Regions from separate parts of the Streptomyces sp. NPDC091412 genome, predicted to be linked through region 2. Evidence: riboswitches for the same ligand, from Rfam matches in the RefSeq annotation. Region 2 holds a riboswitch; the other holds the start of a gene.
What was found. A riboswitch is a leader RNA that binds a small molecule or an ion and turns the genes downstream of it on or off. The one in region 2 is predicted to bind ZMP and ZTP.
Positions count from the first base shown of each region.

Region 1: it holds a riboswitch for ZMP and ZTP, as region 2 does, so the genes downstream of both, ACIQMV_RS23055 (bifunctional 5,10-methylenetetrahydrofolate dehydrogenase/5,10-methenyltetrahydrofolate cyclohydrolase) here and ACIQMV_RS04255 (glycine hydroxymethyltransferase) in region 2, are expected to answer to the same signal.

Region 1 covers NZ_JBIVTV010000009.1:214,948-222,356, reverse strand. Annotated here, with positions in the region: gene ACIQMV_RS23080 (SDR family oxidoreductase) at 1-881, opposite strand, end outside; gene ACIQMV_RS23075 (MBL fold metallo-hydrolase) at 1,086-1,715, opposite strand; gene ACIQMV_RS23070 (S-(hydroxymethyl)mycothiol dehydrogenase) at 1,715-2,800, opposite strand; gene ACIQMV_RS23065 (hypothetical protein) at 2,937-3,236, opposite strand; gene ACIQMV_RS23060 (nuclear transport factor 2 family protein) at 3,413-3,778, shown strand; ZMP/ZTP riboswitch at 4,013-4,098, shown strand; gene ACIQMV_RS23055 (bifunctional 5,10-methylenetetrahydrofolate dehydrogenase/5,10-methenyltetrahydrofolate cyclohydrolase) at 4,119-4,967, shown strand; gene ACIQMV_RS23050 (glycosyltransferase) at 5,068-6,294, shown strand; gene ACIQMV_RS23045 (hypothetical protein) at 6,948-7,409, opposite strand, start outside.
Region 2 covers NZ_JBIVTV010000002.1:25,689-33,097, forward strand. Annotated here, with positions in the region: gene ACIQMV_RS04240 (PLP-dependent aminotransferase family protein) at 1-475, shown strand, start outside; gene ACIQMV_RS04245 (hypothetical protein) at 506-1,360, opposite strand; gene rocD (ornithine--oxo-acid transaminase) at 1,499-2,704, opposite strand; ZMP/ZTP riboswitch at 2,818-2,906, shown strand; gene ACIQMV_RS04255 (glycine hydroxymethyltransferase) at 2,937-4,391, shown strand; gene ACIQMV_RS04260 (hypothetical protein) at 4,457-5,182, opposite strand; gene ACIQMV_RS04265 (hypothetical protein) at 5,235-5,987, opposite strand; gene ACIQMV_RS04270 (hypothetical protein) at 6,102-7,013, opposite strand; gene ACIQMV_RS04275 (RNA polymerase sigma factor) at 6,997-7,409, opposite strand, start outside.

The DNA.
Region 1 (7,409 bases), on a different contig from region 2:
GCGTCCTGGACCTCGACGAGGTACCGCCAGGCGTCGGGGCGGCTGCCGTCCAGGTCGGTGAAGCCGTAGTCCTGGGCGAGCCCGCCGCTGGAGAGGGAACGGCCGTTCCAGCGGGCCACGTCCGGGTCCGCGGCCAAGGCGGCCACGGCGCGGCCCACATAGCGCGGGGTCTCGGAGATGGCGAAGTGCGGAACGCGGTCCAGGGCTTCGCGCCAGTTGTCCTCCCGGACCCCGAAGTGGTCGAGCATCAGCTCCGAGCGCAGCCAGCCGGGGGTGAGGGCCACCGCCGTGGCGCCGCGCGGGCCGAGTTCGTGGCCGAGCGCGAAGGCCATGCGCAGGACGGACGCCTTGGCGAGGTCGTAGAAGAAGTTGACGCGGTAGGTGTCCCGGTTGTACTCGGCGGTGCCGTCGGTCATCTCCACCACCAGACCGCCGGGGTGACGCAGCAGCAGCGGCAGGGCGTGATGGCTGGTGATCGCGTGTGTCTCCACCGCGAGCCGGAGCAGCCGCAGCCCCTTGTCGAGGTCGTGCTCCCACACCGGGGTGTCCCACGCGAAGAGGTGCTCCGCGCCCCAGATGTCGTTGACGAGGACGTCGAGACGGTCCTGCTCGCGCGCGATACGGTCCACGAGGGCGCGGACCTGGCCGGGCTCCAGATGGTCGGCCGGTACGGCGATGCCGTGGCCGCCGGCCTCGGTGACCAGGTCGGCGGTGTCCTCGATGGTCTCGGGGCGGTCGTACTCGGAGCGGCGGGCGCGGGTGGTGCGTCCGGTGACGTAGACGGTGGCGCCGGCCGCGCCGAGCTCCACCGCGATTCCCCGTCCCGCTCCCCGCGTCGCCCCCGCGACCAGCGCGACCTTGCCTTCCAGTGGGCCCGGCATGTCCGACCTCCCGATGCGTCTTCCGTCGATGCCGTCATCGAGAGTGCCGGGGAAACCGGACACCTTCTGTCGCCTTTCGGCGCGGGAAACGGCGCGGGAAACGGTGGAACGCGGGCGGGAAGCGGTGAAACGCGGGCGGGCCGCACGAGCACCTCCCGGTCCCGTACGGCCCGCCACCCGGGCTCCCCACCCGCTTCTCCCGCGTCAGTGCCCGCGGGCGATCCACTCCTCCAGGTGCGGGGCCTCGGCACCGATGGTGGTCGGGTCGCCGTGGCCGGTGAGGACCTTCGTCTCGGGCGGCAGCGTCAGCAGACGGTCGCGGATCGAGTCGATGATCGTCGGGAAGTGGGAGTAGGAACGGCCGGTGGCCCCGGGACCGCCCTGGAAGAGCGTGTCGCCGGTGAAGACCACGCCGAGTCCGGGGTCGTACAGGCAGATAGCGCCCGGGGCGTGGCCGGGCGTGTGCAGGACCTTCAGGTCGGCGCCGGCCGCCTCGATGACCTGGCCGTCGACCAGGTGCTCGTCGGGGTCCCGGTTCGGGTGGGTCATCTTCCACAGCGGCAGGTCGTCGCCGTGCAGCCAGATGGTCGCGCCGGTGAGGTCGGCGAGCGCCGGGGCGGCGTTGACGTGGTCGTTGTGGGCGTGGGTGCACACGATGGCGGTCAGCCGGCGGTCGCCGACCGCCGCGGCGATGGCCTCGGCGTCGTGGGCGGCGTCGATGACGACGGCCTCATGGTCGTCGCCGACGATCCACACGTTGTTGTCGACGTCCCAGGTGCCGCCGTCGAGCGTGAACTGCCCGGAGGTGACGAGGCGTTCGATACGGGCGGCCATCAGAGCACCACCACCGAGCGCAGCACGTCGCCGTGGTGCATCCGCTCGAACGCCTTCTCCACCTCGTCCAGTTGGATGGTCTCGGTGACGAACTTGTCCAGCGGCAGGCGTCCTTGCAGATGCAGGTCGATGAGCATCGGGAAGTCCCGGGAGGGCAGGCAGTCGCCGTACCAGCTCGACTTCAGCGCCCCGCCGCGTCCGAAGACGTCCAGCAGCGGCAGTTCCAGCTTCATCTCCGGGGTCGGCACGCCGACCAGGACGACCGTGCCGGCCAGGTCACGGGCGTAGAAGGCCTGTTGGTACGTCTCGGGGCGGCCGACCGCCTCGATGACGACGTCGGCGCCGAAGCCGCCGGTCAGCTCGCGGATGGCCTCGACGGGGTCGTTCTCCTTGGAGTTGACCGTGTGCGTGGCGCCCATGGTGCGGGCGGTCTCCAGCTTGCGGTCGTCGATGTCGACGGCGATGACCTTCGCCGCGCCCGCCAGGTACGCACCGGCGATCGCCGCGTCGCCGACACCGCCGCAGCCGATGACGGCGACCGAGTCGCCGCGGCCGACGCTGCCGGTGTTGATCGCCGCGCCGATGCCGGCCATCACGCCGCAGCCCAGCAGCCCGGCCACCGCCGGGGAGACCGACGGGTCGACCTTGGTGCACTGACCGGCCGCCACCAGGGTCTTCTCGGCGAACGCGCCGATCCCGAGCGCCGGGGAGAGTTCGGTGCCGTCGGTCAGGGTCATCCGCTGCCGCGCGTTGTGGGTGTCGAAGCAGTACCAGGGCCGCCCGCGCAGACAGGCACGGCACTTGCCGCACACGGCCCGCCAGTTGAGGATGACGAAGTCCCCGGGCGCGACGTCGGTGACGTCGTCGCCGACCGACTCCACGACGCCCGCGGCCTCGTGGCCGAGCAGGAACGGGAACTCGTCGTTGATTCCGCCCTGCTTGTAGTGCAGGTCGGTGTGGCAGACGCCGCAGGCCTGGATCCGCACGACGGCCTCTCCCGGCCCCGGGTCCGGCACGACGATCGTCTCGACCCGCACCGGTTCGTTCTTGCCGGGTGCGATCACGCCGCGCACTTCCTGCGCCATGGTGGTGGTCCCTTCCGTCGAGCGGTGTACGTCCCCCGACCCTACGTCCGACTGATCGGTAAGGGACACCGAGGGGGCCTCTGATCTGCGGGGACGGGCGGGCGAGGCGCGGGTGCCCGGCCCGCGGGGCGGAAGCTCAGCGCTGGCTGGCGGGAACCGGCCCGAAGACCGGCGGGACCAGGCGGGTGACCTGGTTCAGCCGGCCCACCTGGTTGAGATCGCGTACGCGGTCGACCCCGGACAGCCGTTCGGAGACCGTGGGCGGTTCGGCCCGGTGTTCGGCCGGGACGCGGGTCCCGGGGAGGGAGTCGAGCAGGCCGGGTGGCTGGAACCCGCCGACGGACGGGGCGCCCGCGGCGCTCGTGGGCAGCGTGGTCAGGCCCGTGACCGAGACGGCGCGTCCGACGGCGGCGACGACGCGTCGAGTGCAGACCATGCCCTCGGCAACGCCGTCCGGGCCCGCCCGGACACGGGCCCGCGGCCACGCTCACCCGTCGGGCTCAGCGTCCGGACCCCGTTTGCCGCGCCCGCCGGGGCGGAGGAGTCTCGAACTGTGAGGCCCGCCGCGGCCCGCTCCTCGCAAGGGCCGCGGCCCTCGGAGGAGGTCCCGTCATGTCCACCTCGGCAAGCCCCGCCTTCGACACCGACACGCTGCGCCGCGGCATCGAAGGAGACACGGCGGACACGCTGCTGTCGCTCTACGCGGACGACGCGGAGATCCGCATCGTGGACCGCGACACCCAGCCCAGCAACCCCAAGGTCCTGCACGGCCGGGACGAGATCGGCACCATGCTCCAGGACGTCTACGGCCGCGACATGACGCACCGGCTGGAGCAGTGCGTCGTGCAGGGCGACCATGCGGCGTACGTGGAGTCCTGCCAGTACGCGGACGGCGGCCGTGTCCTCGCGGAGTCCATGGTCTCGCTGCGCGACGGCAGGATCGCCGAGCAGATACTGATCCAGGCATGGGACGAATAGGCGGGAGAGCCGCGAGGTTCCAGGTCGGCTCCCGTCCGACCCGGACCTTCTCGGCCCGCGCCGGCCTGGGCCGGTCCCGTTCGGCCCGGTCGCGCCTGCCGGGGGCCCTCGACCGCGGTGCCCCGCCTGGCGTCCGACGCGGCGGTCCGCTCGCTGCCGCGGGCGGCGCGGCCGCGTCCGGGCCGTACGGCGGTGCGCGGCCTTCGGCCGCGACGGGCCGTGTGGGTTAGGGTGAGGCGGGGCCGTGACTGGCGCTGAGGTGGAGCACCACCGGGGAGCGGTCCACGCAGAGTCGTGAGCCGCGCGCCTGGGCAATTCCCCGAACGCCCAGGAGTGGACCATGTCCCAGGCCCGTCCGATGGACGGCACCGCGCTCGCCCGCCGTGTCGTCGAGGAGACCGCGCGGAAGGCCGCCGCACTCACCGAGCGCACCGGTACGACGCCCTGTCTGGCGACCGTGCTGGTCGGTGAGGACCCCGCCTCCGTCACCTACGTACGGATGAAGCAGAACCGCTGCCGCAAGGCCGGTATCGACTCCCGCCATGTGGCACTGCCGGCCGCGACCACCACCGAGGAACTGGTCGACACGCTGCGGTCGCTGTCCAAGGATCCCGCCGTGCACGGCATCCTGCTCCAGCACCCCGTCGGCGAGCACATCGACGAGCGGGCCGCGTTCGAGGCGATCGCGCCCGAGAAGGACGTCGACGGGGTCACCTGCGCCTCGTTCGCGGCGATGAGCTTCGGCCTGCCGGGGTTCGTGTCCTGCACGCCCGGTGGCATCCTGCGGCTGCTGGACGCGTACGACGTCGAGCTGCGCGGCCGGCGTGCCGTCGTGGTGGGCCGCAGCGCGATCCTCGGCAAGCCCGTGGGGATGCTGCTGCTCGCGCGGGACGCGACGGTGACGTACTGCCACTCGCGGACCGCCGACCTGCCGGCCGCCGTGCGTGAGGCGGACGTCGTGGTCGCCGCGGTGGGCCGGCCCCGGCTCATCCGCGGCGAGGACGTCAAGCCCGGCGCCGTGGTGATCGACGCGGGCTACAACCAGGGCAACGTCGGCGACGTCGACTTCGACTCCGCCGTGCAGCGGGCCTCGCTGATCACTCCGGTGCCCGGTGGGGTGGGCCCGATGACGATCGCCACGCTGCTGGAGCAGACCGTGACGGCCGCCGCCCGGCAGCTCGGGGTGTGACCGGCGTACCGGAACCGGATCGGGGGTGCGACACCCCTCGGGTCGTTCACGGACGGCGGGCGGCCGCACGGCCATACTGGCCGTCGTGCGCGTAGCGATCATGACGGCGGGATCCCGGGGCGACGTCGCCCCCTTCACCGGACTGGGGCACGGCCTGGCTCTCGCGGGTCATGAGGTCACCCTGGTCACGCACGGATGCTTCGAACCGCTGGTCGCGGGCTCGGGCCTCGGCTTCCACCCGCTGCCGGTGGACCCGCGGGCCGAATTGGAGTCCTCGCGGGGCCGGGGACTCCACCGCAGCGCGACCGGCCCGGGCAAGATGCTGCGGGCCGTGGGGCTGGTGCGGGCGGCCATCGCCCGGATGACGGACGATCTGATCGCGGCGGCCGAGAAGAGCGACCTGCTGCTGCTGGCCGGCTCACTCGGGCCGGTCGGGCACGCCATCGCCGAGGCGCTGAACCTGCCCAGTGTGAGCGCCCATCTGCAACCCCTCTCCCCCACAAGGGAGTTCGCCCCCCCGCTGCTGGGCGGCGGACACTGGGGCGGAGCTGCGAACCGCCTCGCCGGACACGGCGTGGACCTGGCCGTGGAGCGGGTCTTCTCGGCGGCCGTACCCGCCGTGCGGACCCGGCTGGGGCTGCCCGCCCGCGCGGTCACCGGCCGCCGCGTCCGCCAGGAGCAGCGCGGGCCGGTGTACCACGGCTTCAGCCCGCTCGTGGTGCCCAGGCCCCGTGACTGGCGCAGCGCGCTCCAGGTGTGCGGGTACTGGTGGCCGTACGACCGTTACACCCAACTCCCGGACGGCCTGTGGGACTTCCTCGACGCGGGCCCTCCTCCGATCTACGTGGGGCTGGGCAGCGCCACCGTGCCCGACCCCGGGCGACTCAGCGACACCATCGTGCGCGCGCTGCGCCGGGCCGGACTGCGCGGTGTGGTCCAGCAGGGCTGGGCGGGGCTGGAGGCGTCCGGCGAGGACATGCTGACCATCGGCGAGGTCCCGCACTCGGCCCTGTTCCCGCGGCTGGCGGGCGTGGTGCACCACGCCGGGGCGGGCACGACCGCGGCCGGGCTGCGGGCGGGCGTCCCCGCGGTGCCCGTGCCCGTCCAGTTCGACGAGGGCTTCTGGGCCGATCGTCTCGTCGGCCTCGGCGTGGCACCCTGCTCGGTTCCGCTGCGCGGCCTCACCGCGGACAACCTCGCCGCGGCCCTGGTCCGCGCCACCCGTGGCTACGGACACCGGGAACGGGCACGGGCCCTGGGCGCCCGGATCCGCGAGGAGAACGGCCTGGCACCGGTACTGAACGCGGTCGAACAACTCGCCCGCTAGTGCTGTGGCCGGAAAGGTTTGCCGGGAAGCTCGCGGCGTCCGGTGCCGGGGGCACCTCCCACGCCGTTCAGGCAGTGGTTCCCGTGGTTTCCCGCAGTACGGACGCGGCACGGACGACGGGCCGGTCGGCTAGCTATAGCTAGAGCGGGTCGGCCCCTGTGCCCAGACGGCGGCGGCCTGGCGACCGCGTCACCACCTGACCCTCATTCCCGGAGGCAGGAGACTCGGCGGCAGCCCGTTCCGCAGCCGTACGGCCTCGCTCGCGGCTGTCGCCCATTGGCAACAGCTCCGGTTCGGCGGCGGGTTGGGGACCGGTGCCCAAGGGGCGGCGGGGGGGTGATCACGGCCCGAGTCTCGCAGTTCGCCGGACGGTCCAGCACGACGGATCCAGCCGCATCGCGGCAGCATGGCGCCTGGCCGTCCGTGTTCACGGTACGAGCAGGCCGGGCTCATACCTGCCGTCAGCACGCGTCCACGGGGACTGTGCCGTCGCGACGGTGCCCTGGCCGTCGACGGCTGACGGTACCCCCCTCGCGGCCCGTCCACCCCGCCGTTCCCGGCGACGGTGCACGGGTGTGCTCGTGGCGTGGCGGCTCCATGGTGTGTCTGGTGTCAGGAGGACAACGGTGCGAGGCGTGCAGGCCGTTCGCGGGTCAGGTCCTGTTGTCGCGGGAGGGGTTGTACGCCGTGTAGGGGTCCTCGTCCGTTTCCCCGCGGTCGCGGCGTTCGGTCTGGTAGGCGGTCCAGGCATCCCTGCCCTGCCGGATGGACTGGGACGGCGTCCCGGTGCTGGCGCAGAACTCGGCGAAGGTCAGGTCCGATTCGGCCAGGCGCCAGCGCCGCTCCGTCCGCGGATCGTCGCGGGTACGCGCTCGGTCGAGGCCCTCGATGCTGCGGGCGCGGGCGAGCTCGTCGACGTCGTAGGCGATGCGCCGCAGCACGGCCGCCACCCGCGGCAGATCGACCACCACCGGGTGCCGGTCCGGGAAATCGGCCTCCGGCCGCAGGTTCACCACTGGCGGATACTGCTTCCGCTCCAGGTGGTCGATCCACTCCGCGCACTGACGGATCCAGCCGACCTCGTCCACCAGCCGCCCGGTCACGTCCGCGCGCCC
Region 2 (7,409 bases):
GGCGAGCAAGTCCCTGGCCCCCGGCCTGCGCCTGGCCTGGATGGCGCTGCCCCCGTCCCTCATGGCGGAGGTCACGGCCGCCAAGGGACCCTCCGACACCTGCGGGGTGCTGGACCAGCTGACGCTCGCGGAGTTCATCACCTCCGGCGCCTACGACCGGCATGTGCGCGCGGCCCGCCTGCGTTACCGCCGCCGCCGCGACACCCTGGTCGAGGCCCTCGCCACCCGCGCGCCCGACGTACGCCCCACCGGCATCGCCGCCGGACTGCACGCCGTGCTGCGCCTGCCGCCCGGCACCGAAGCCGCGGTGGTCCAGGCGGCCGCCTGGCAGGGCCTCGCCCTCCACGGACTGTCCCGTTTCCGCCACGAGCAGGCCGCCGTGGCACCGCTGGACGCCCTGGTCGTCGGCTACGGCACCCCACCGGACCACGCGTGGGCGGCGGCCCTGGACGCCCTGTGCCGGGTGCTGCCCTGACGGCCCGTCGGGCGGCCCGACGGGCGGTGGTCACCCCTCTTCGGCAGGCACCTTCGCGACCGGTCCTTCCACGGCCGGCGCCTCCCCGAACCGCGCCAGCCCCAGGGCGCCCGCCACCGCCACCGCGAAGCCGAGCACCGCGAGCCAGGCCAGGCCCTCGCGGGTGCGGTCGCCCAGCCACACCACCCCGATCGCCGCCGGGCCGAGCGTCTCGCCGATGACCATGCCCGCGGTGGCCGTGGTCACCGAACCGCGCTGGAGGGCCGAGGTCAGCAGCAGGAAGGCGGCTCCGCCGCCGAGGAGCAGGGCGTAGGCCGCCGGGTTGGTGAACAGCGCCGACGGGGCGAGCGAGTCGATCAGCCGCACCGCCACCTCGACCACGCCGAACCCGAAACCCGCGCCCAGGCCCAGCAGCAGGGCACGGACGCGTTCGGGCAGGCGGCCGGCGACCGCTCCGAGCAGCAGCACGGCCAGCGCCGCCCCGAGCATCGCCCACTTCAGCGCCGCCGAGCCGTCCTCGCGGCCCTCCATGCCCGAGGCCAGCCCCAGCATGGCCAGACCGGCGCAGACGACGCCCACCGCCGACCACTCCACCGCGCTCAGCCGCACCCGCAGCAGCCGGGACGCGGTCACCGCCGTCACTGCGAGGCTGGCGGCGAGGGCCGCGCCGACCACGTAGATCGGCAGTGAGCGCAGGGCCGCGATCTGGAGCAGGAACCCGAGGCCGTCCAGGCCCAGGCCCGCCAGGTACCGCCACTGCCGCACCGCGCGCAGCAGCAGTGCCGCTTCCCCGCCCCCGCCGCTGTCCGCCGCGGCGCGCGCGGCGATGGCCTGGAGCACCGTCGCCGCGCCGAAACACACCGCCGCGCCGAGCGCGCACACCATTCCGAAGAGCACGAAGCGACTTTAGGGGAGCGGTGGATCCACGCGCCGCCCGATCCGGCCGTACACCGCCCGATCCGGCCGTGCACCGCCCGGTCCGGCCGTACACCGCCCGGTCCGGCCGTGCACCGCGTGACCCCGCTACGCGCCGAGCACCGCCCGCAGCTGGGCCAGCCCCCAGTCCAGGTCCTCCTTGCCGATCACCAGCGGCGGGGCGATCCTGATCGTCGAGGTGTGGCTGTCCTTCACCAGGACGCCCCGGTCCATCAGCTTCCGGGCGATTTCTCGACCGGTCCCCAGCGACCGGTCGACGTCCACGCCCGCCCACAGCCCGCGTCCGCGCACCGCCCGCAACCGGCCCGTGCCGGCCAGCCGCTCCAGCTCGCGGTGCAGATGCTCGCCCAGCTCCGCGGCCCGTGCCTGGAACTCGCCCGAGCGCAGCATCGCGATCACCTCCAGCGCCACCGCGCACGCCAGCGGGTTCCCGCCGAACGTCGACCCGTGCTCGCCCGGCCCGAACACGCCGAGCACCTCCCGCGAGGACACCACTGCCGACACCGGCACGATCCCGCCGCCCAGCGCCTTCCCGAGCACGTACACATCCGGCACCACCCCCTCGTGCTCGCACGCGAAGGTACGGCCGGTGCGCCCGAGCCCCGACTGGATCTCGTCGGCGACGAACAGCACGTTCCGCTCCCGTGCCAGCTCCCGCACCGCCGGCAGATAACCGGCCGGAGGCACCAGCACCCCCGCCTCGCCCTGGATCGGCTCGAGCAGCACGGCGACCGTGTTCTCGGTCATCGCCGACCGCATCGCCGTGAGGTCCCCGTACGGCACGATCGCGAAGCCCGGCGTGTACGGCCCGAAGTCCGCCCTGGCCTCCGGGTCGGTGGAGAAGCTGATGATCGTCGTCGTCCGGCCGTGGAAGTTGTTGCCCGCGACCACGATCTTCGCCATCTCCGCGGGCACGCCCTTGACCCGGTAGCCCCACTTCCGGGCCGTCTTCACGGCCGTCTCCACCGCTTCGCTGCCCGTGTTCATCGGCAGCACCGACTCCATGCCGCACAGCTCCGCCAGCTGTTCGCAGAACGCCGCGAACCGGTCGTGGTGGAAGGCCCGCGAGGTCAGTGTCACCCGCTCCATCTGCGCCGTGGCCGCCTCGATCAGCCGCCGGTTGCGGTGCCCGAAGTTCAGCGCCGAGTAGCCGGCCAGCAGATCGAGGTACCGGCGGCCCTCCACGTCCGTCATCCATGCGCCCTCCGCCGTGGCGATCACCACGGGCAGCGGGTGGTAGATGTGCGCACTGTGGGCGTCGGCGGTGGCGATGAGGTCTTCCGTGGCGGTCACGGCGGCTCCCGAGGACGAGGGTCGCCTCCCGGGGAGGGGAGGTTGTCCTCCTTCCTATCCTCGCTCGCATGGCGGACGCGGGAACTGCGCCGTGGGGTGCGCCCGGTAGGCTGACGACGGGCCGTGACTGGCGCGCTGGGATGGGACCGACCATCGGGGAGCGGCCCGAGCGGGAAGTGTGCCGTGCGCCTGGGCCGTAACGTGAACGCCGACGCCACGTCCGGAGGTCCCGATGCCTGAGAACACCGCGCCCCTGTCCAACGAGTCCACCGCCTTCCGCGCCGCCCTCGACGTGATCCGCGCCGTCGAGCCGCGCGTGGCCGACGCCATCGGCCAGGAGGTCGCCGACCAGCGCGAGATGCTCAAGCTGATCGCCTCCGAGAACTACGCCTCCCCGGCCACCCTGCTGGCCATGGGCAACTGGTTCAGCGACAAGTACGCCGAGGGCACCATCGGCCGCCGCTTCTACGCCGGCTGCCGCAACGTCGACACCGTCGAGTCGCTGGCCGCCGAGCACGCCAAGGAACTCTTCGGCGCCCGTCACGCCTACGTCCAGCCGCACTCCGGCATCGACGCCAACCTCGTCGCCTTCTGGGCCGTCCTCGCCCAGCGCGTGGAGGTGCCCGCCCTGGAGAAGGCCGGGGTCCGCCAGGTCAACGACCTCTCCGAGGCGGACTGGGCCGAACTGCGCCAGGCCTTCGGCAACCAGCGCATGCTCGGCATGTCCCTGGACGCCGGCGGACACCTCACCCATGGCTTCCGCCCGAACATCTCCGGGAAGATGTTCGACCAGCGCTCCTACGGCACCGACCCGGCCACCGGCCTCCTCGACTACGAGGCCCTGCGCGCCTCCGCCCGCGAGTTCAAGCCGCTGATCATCGTCGCCGGCTACTCCGCCTACCCGCGCCTGGTGAACTTCCGCATCATGCGCGAGATCGCCGACGAGGTGGGCGCCACGCTCATGGTCGACATGGCCCACTTCGCGGGACTGGTCGCGGGCAAGGTCCTCACCGGCGACTTCGACCCGGTCCCGCACGCGCAGATCGTCACCACCACCACCCACAAGTCCCTGCGCGGCCCGCGCGGCGGCATGGTCCTGTGCGACGACTCCCTCAAGGACCAGGTCGACCGGGGCTGCCCGATGGTCCTCGGCGGCCCCCTTCCGCACGTCATGGCCGCCAAGGCGGTCGCCCTGGCCGAGGCCCGGCAGCCCTCCTTCCAGGACTACGCCCAGCGCATCGTCGACAACTCCCGCGCCCTCGCCGAGGGCCTGACGCGCCGCGGGGCCACCCTCGTCACCGGCGGCACCGACAACCACCTCAACCTGATCGACGTCGCCTCCTCCTACGGCCTCACCGGCCGCCAGGCCGAGGCCGCCCTGCTCGAGTCCGGCATCGTCACCAACCGCAACGCGATCCCGGCCGACCCCAACGGCGCCTGGTACACCTCCGGCATCCGCATCGGCACCCCCGCGCTGACCACCCGTGGTCTGGGCACCGCCGAGATGGACGAGGTCGCCGGACTGATCGACCGTGTCCTGACGGCCACCGAGCCCGGCACCACCGGCAAGGGCACCCCGTCCAAGGCCCAGCACGTCCTCGACCCGAAGATCGCGGACGAGATCTCCCACCGGGCCACGGACCTCGTGGCGGGCTTCCCCCTGTACCCGGAGATCGACCTCGGCTGACCCGTCCCCGCACGGGACTCACAGGGCCCAGGACTCACAGGGCCCAGGGCTCACGAGTCACAGGCTCACAGTTCGATCAGCTCCTGTCGTGGTTCCTCCCACGGCGGCCCGGCACCGCGCCGGGCCGCCGCGCGGCATATCAGCAGCGTGCCGCCGGCCCCGGCGGCCAGCCCGCCGGCCGCCCACCACACGTGATCACCCAGGCCGCCCGGACTGCCGCCCGGAGTACCGCCGGGCGACTCGTCGTCCGTGTCACCCAGCAGCCCCGTGCGGGCCAGCCGCTCGTACAGGTCCCGCGGCGTCCGGTGCCAGCGGATGTCGTCGTCCTCCACGTCCGGGGCCAGGTCCGAGCGCACCCACGGTGTGCCGTCCTCCGCCACGATCAACTGGTCCTGCCGCTCCACGGCCACATCCCCTCCCGGCGGCCTGCTCGTCACCGGCCATCCTCCGACCCCGGTCAGCCCCCACACCACGGTCACCCGCACCCCTGGATGCCGCCCCTGTGCCCAGGCGTCCGGCACCGGCTCCGTCCCCGTGTACGCCGGGCGCAGCAACTCCCGGAGCAGGGCGAAGTCGCGATCGCCCACGTGCAACGCCCTGGTCCGCCCCGAGCCGCCCGCGACGACGAGGGCCACATCGGGCGCACGCGGCGCACCGCCCCCGTCCGCGGCCGCCGCGACCGGCGACACCCCGCACAGGAGCACCCCGCACAGCAGCACCCCCATTCCGACCACCGCCACCGGCAGCACTGAGATCAGCCATGGCGCCGAGCGCCCGCCGCGCCGTGCCATCCGACCGCCCCCTCCGTCCTCCCACGCACGTCTCTTGTTCTCGGCACGCGCCCTACACGTCCCGCAGCTCCTGCCGGGGCCCCGGGTCCCGCTCCCGCCGCAGGCGGTCGAGCGGAAGCCTCGAAGCGAAGGGCCGCAGCACCAGCGCGAGCACCGCCCCGCCCGCCGCTCCCGGTATCGCCCACCACCAGTCGGTGCCGTCGCCACCCGCGTCCGGCACACTCACCCGCACCGTCTGCGTCCCCTCGTCCACGGCGGGTCCGGGGGTGTCCGGCGTAGTGGTGTCCGGCGCTGCCGTCTCCGCCTGCCACGGCGCCGGGAAGATGCCGGTGTACCCCTGGCCCGAGGCCAGGGCCTTGCCCATCACGCCCAGCTTCGCGAGCAGGGCACGCAGCCGGGCCGGCTGCTCGGCGCGGTGCCAGTAGCCGTTCACGGACTCGGGCACGTTCGCCGCCGTGTGGATCCAGACGGCGCTTTCGCCGGTCACCGGGAAGACCCGGTCGAGTCGCCACGGTGATATGTCGTGCGCCAGCCAGGTCACGTTGATCTGCCGGGCATGGACCAGGTCGGCCTCGGGCGGCTTGTCGCGGCTGCCCGAGCCCGCCGGGCCCAGGAGCCTCTCCAACTGCCCGTACTCCTTCGCGGAGTAGTACAGCGCGCCGGCCTCCCCGCTCTGCGGCGAGGTCACCAGCACACTGGTCGGACCGCCCGCCGCCGCGGAGGACGCGCCCCACACCGTCACGGCGAGCACCGTCGTCAACGCGCCCATGAGCGCGATCAGTTCACGAACCCTCCACCTGCCCATCCGAACCCCCACGGCCGAATCCGACGCGGCCCGCCCCGGGCCGCGCATCACTTCTGGTACACCGCCCGGCCCGCCCGGGTTCCCACCCCGCGTCACCAACCTGTCCGGTCACGCTCACCTAGCCGAAGGCCGCCCGGAAGTCCCGGACTCCAGCACGTCCGACCGGGCGATCCGCGTCGCGCGCGCCTTCGACGCCACTCCCTCCAGCCGGAGCGTCACGGCGTCGTCGCCCCTCCCGTGCATCCACAGCAGGGTCGGACCGGCGGTTCGCTCGCTCCGGGTGAAGCGGTGCCCGTCGGCGTCCATCAGCCAGAAGCCGAGCAGATGCGGCCTCGGGAACCACAGGGCGCTGTCCTGGACGCCATCGGCCGACGTCGTGTCCAGCGGGATCCACTCCGGTGGTTCCCGCAGGCTCTTGACGAAGCTGACGTCCAGCCGCTCCGGGAACTCGTCGAGCCGTATCGTCCGCCCCTGCTCGTGCCAGCACAGGGTCACCAGGAACCGCCCCCGGGGCTCGTCGGTCACCGTCACCGCGTCCGGCACGCCGAGCGCGTCCGGCACCAGGGGCTCGAAACCCGCCTGCCGCCGGGCCTGCTCCAGGGACAGCGAGCGGCCGCAGCCGGGAACCTCGGCGCCGGGTGAGGGCATCGCCGACGGGTCGTACCGCACCTCGACGCCGGCGAAGCCGAACCAGTCGAGGACCGCCGCCCGCACCGGGGGAGTGAGCGCGAGGACCGTCAGCAGACCGCACAGGGCCGCCGTCAGCGAACGCCATCGCGTCCGCGTCCAGCGCCGCACCGCCCGCAGGCGCTCACCGGCACCCGTCGGCTCGGCCACCGGGACCGGCACCTGATCGGCCAGTATCTGCTGAAGGACTCGCTCCACCATCGACTCGGATCCCGCCGCCGAACCCGCCGGGCCCGCCGGACCCACCGCTCGGGGCGCGTCCAGCGACCGCCCGAGCGCGCGCAGCTCCTCCGGCAGCCCGGGGGTCCCCGCCCCCTCCTGTTCACGCACGCTCCTCACCTCCTTCCCGGGACCGGGCGTCCGGCAGCAGCCGGCCCAGCTTGCGCAGGGCGCGGTTGAGACGGGACTTCACCGTGCCGCGGGGCCAGCCGAGGGCCTGGGCGGTCTCCGACTCGTCCATCTCCAGCAGATAGCGGTAGGTGACGACCAGACGGTGCTCCTCGCTCAGCTGTTCCAGCGCGGTCAGCAGGGCGGCGCGGCGCTCCGTGCGCAGCGTCGCCACCGCGGGATCCGCCGACTCCGGTATCAGCGGCTCTGCCTCCACGAACGCCGCCTCCCGGCCGGCGAGCGTGCGCCGCCGGGCCGCGGCGCGCACCGTGTTCCTCGTCTCATTGGCGACGATCGACAGCAGCCACGGCTTGAAGGCCGAGCCGTCCCTGAACCGGCCCAGGGCGC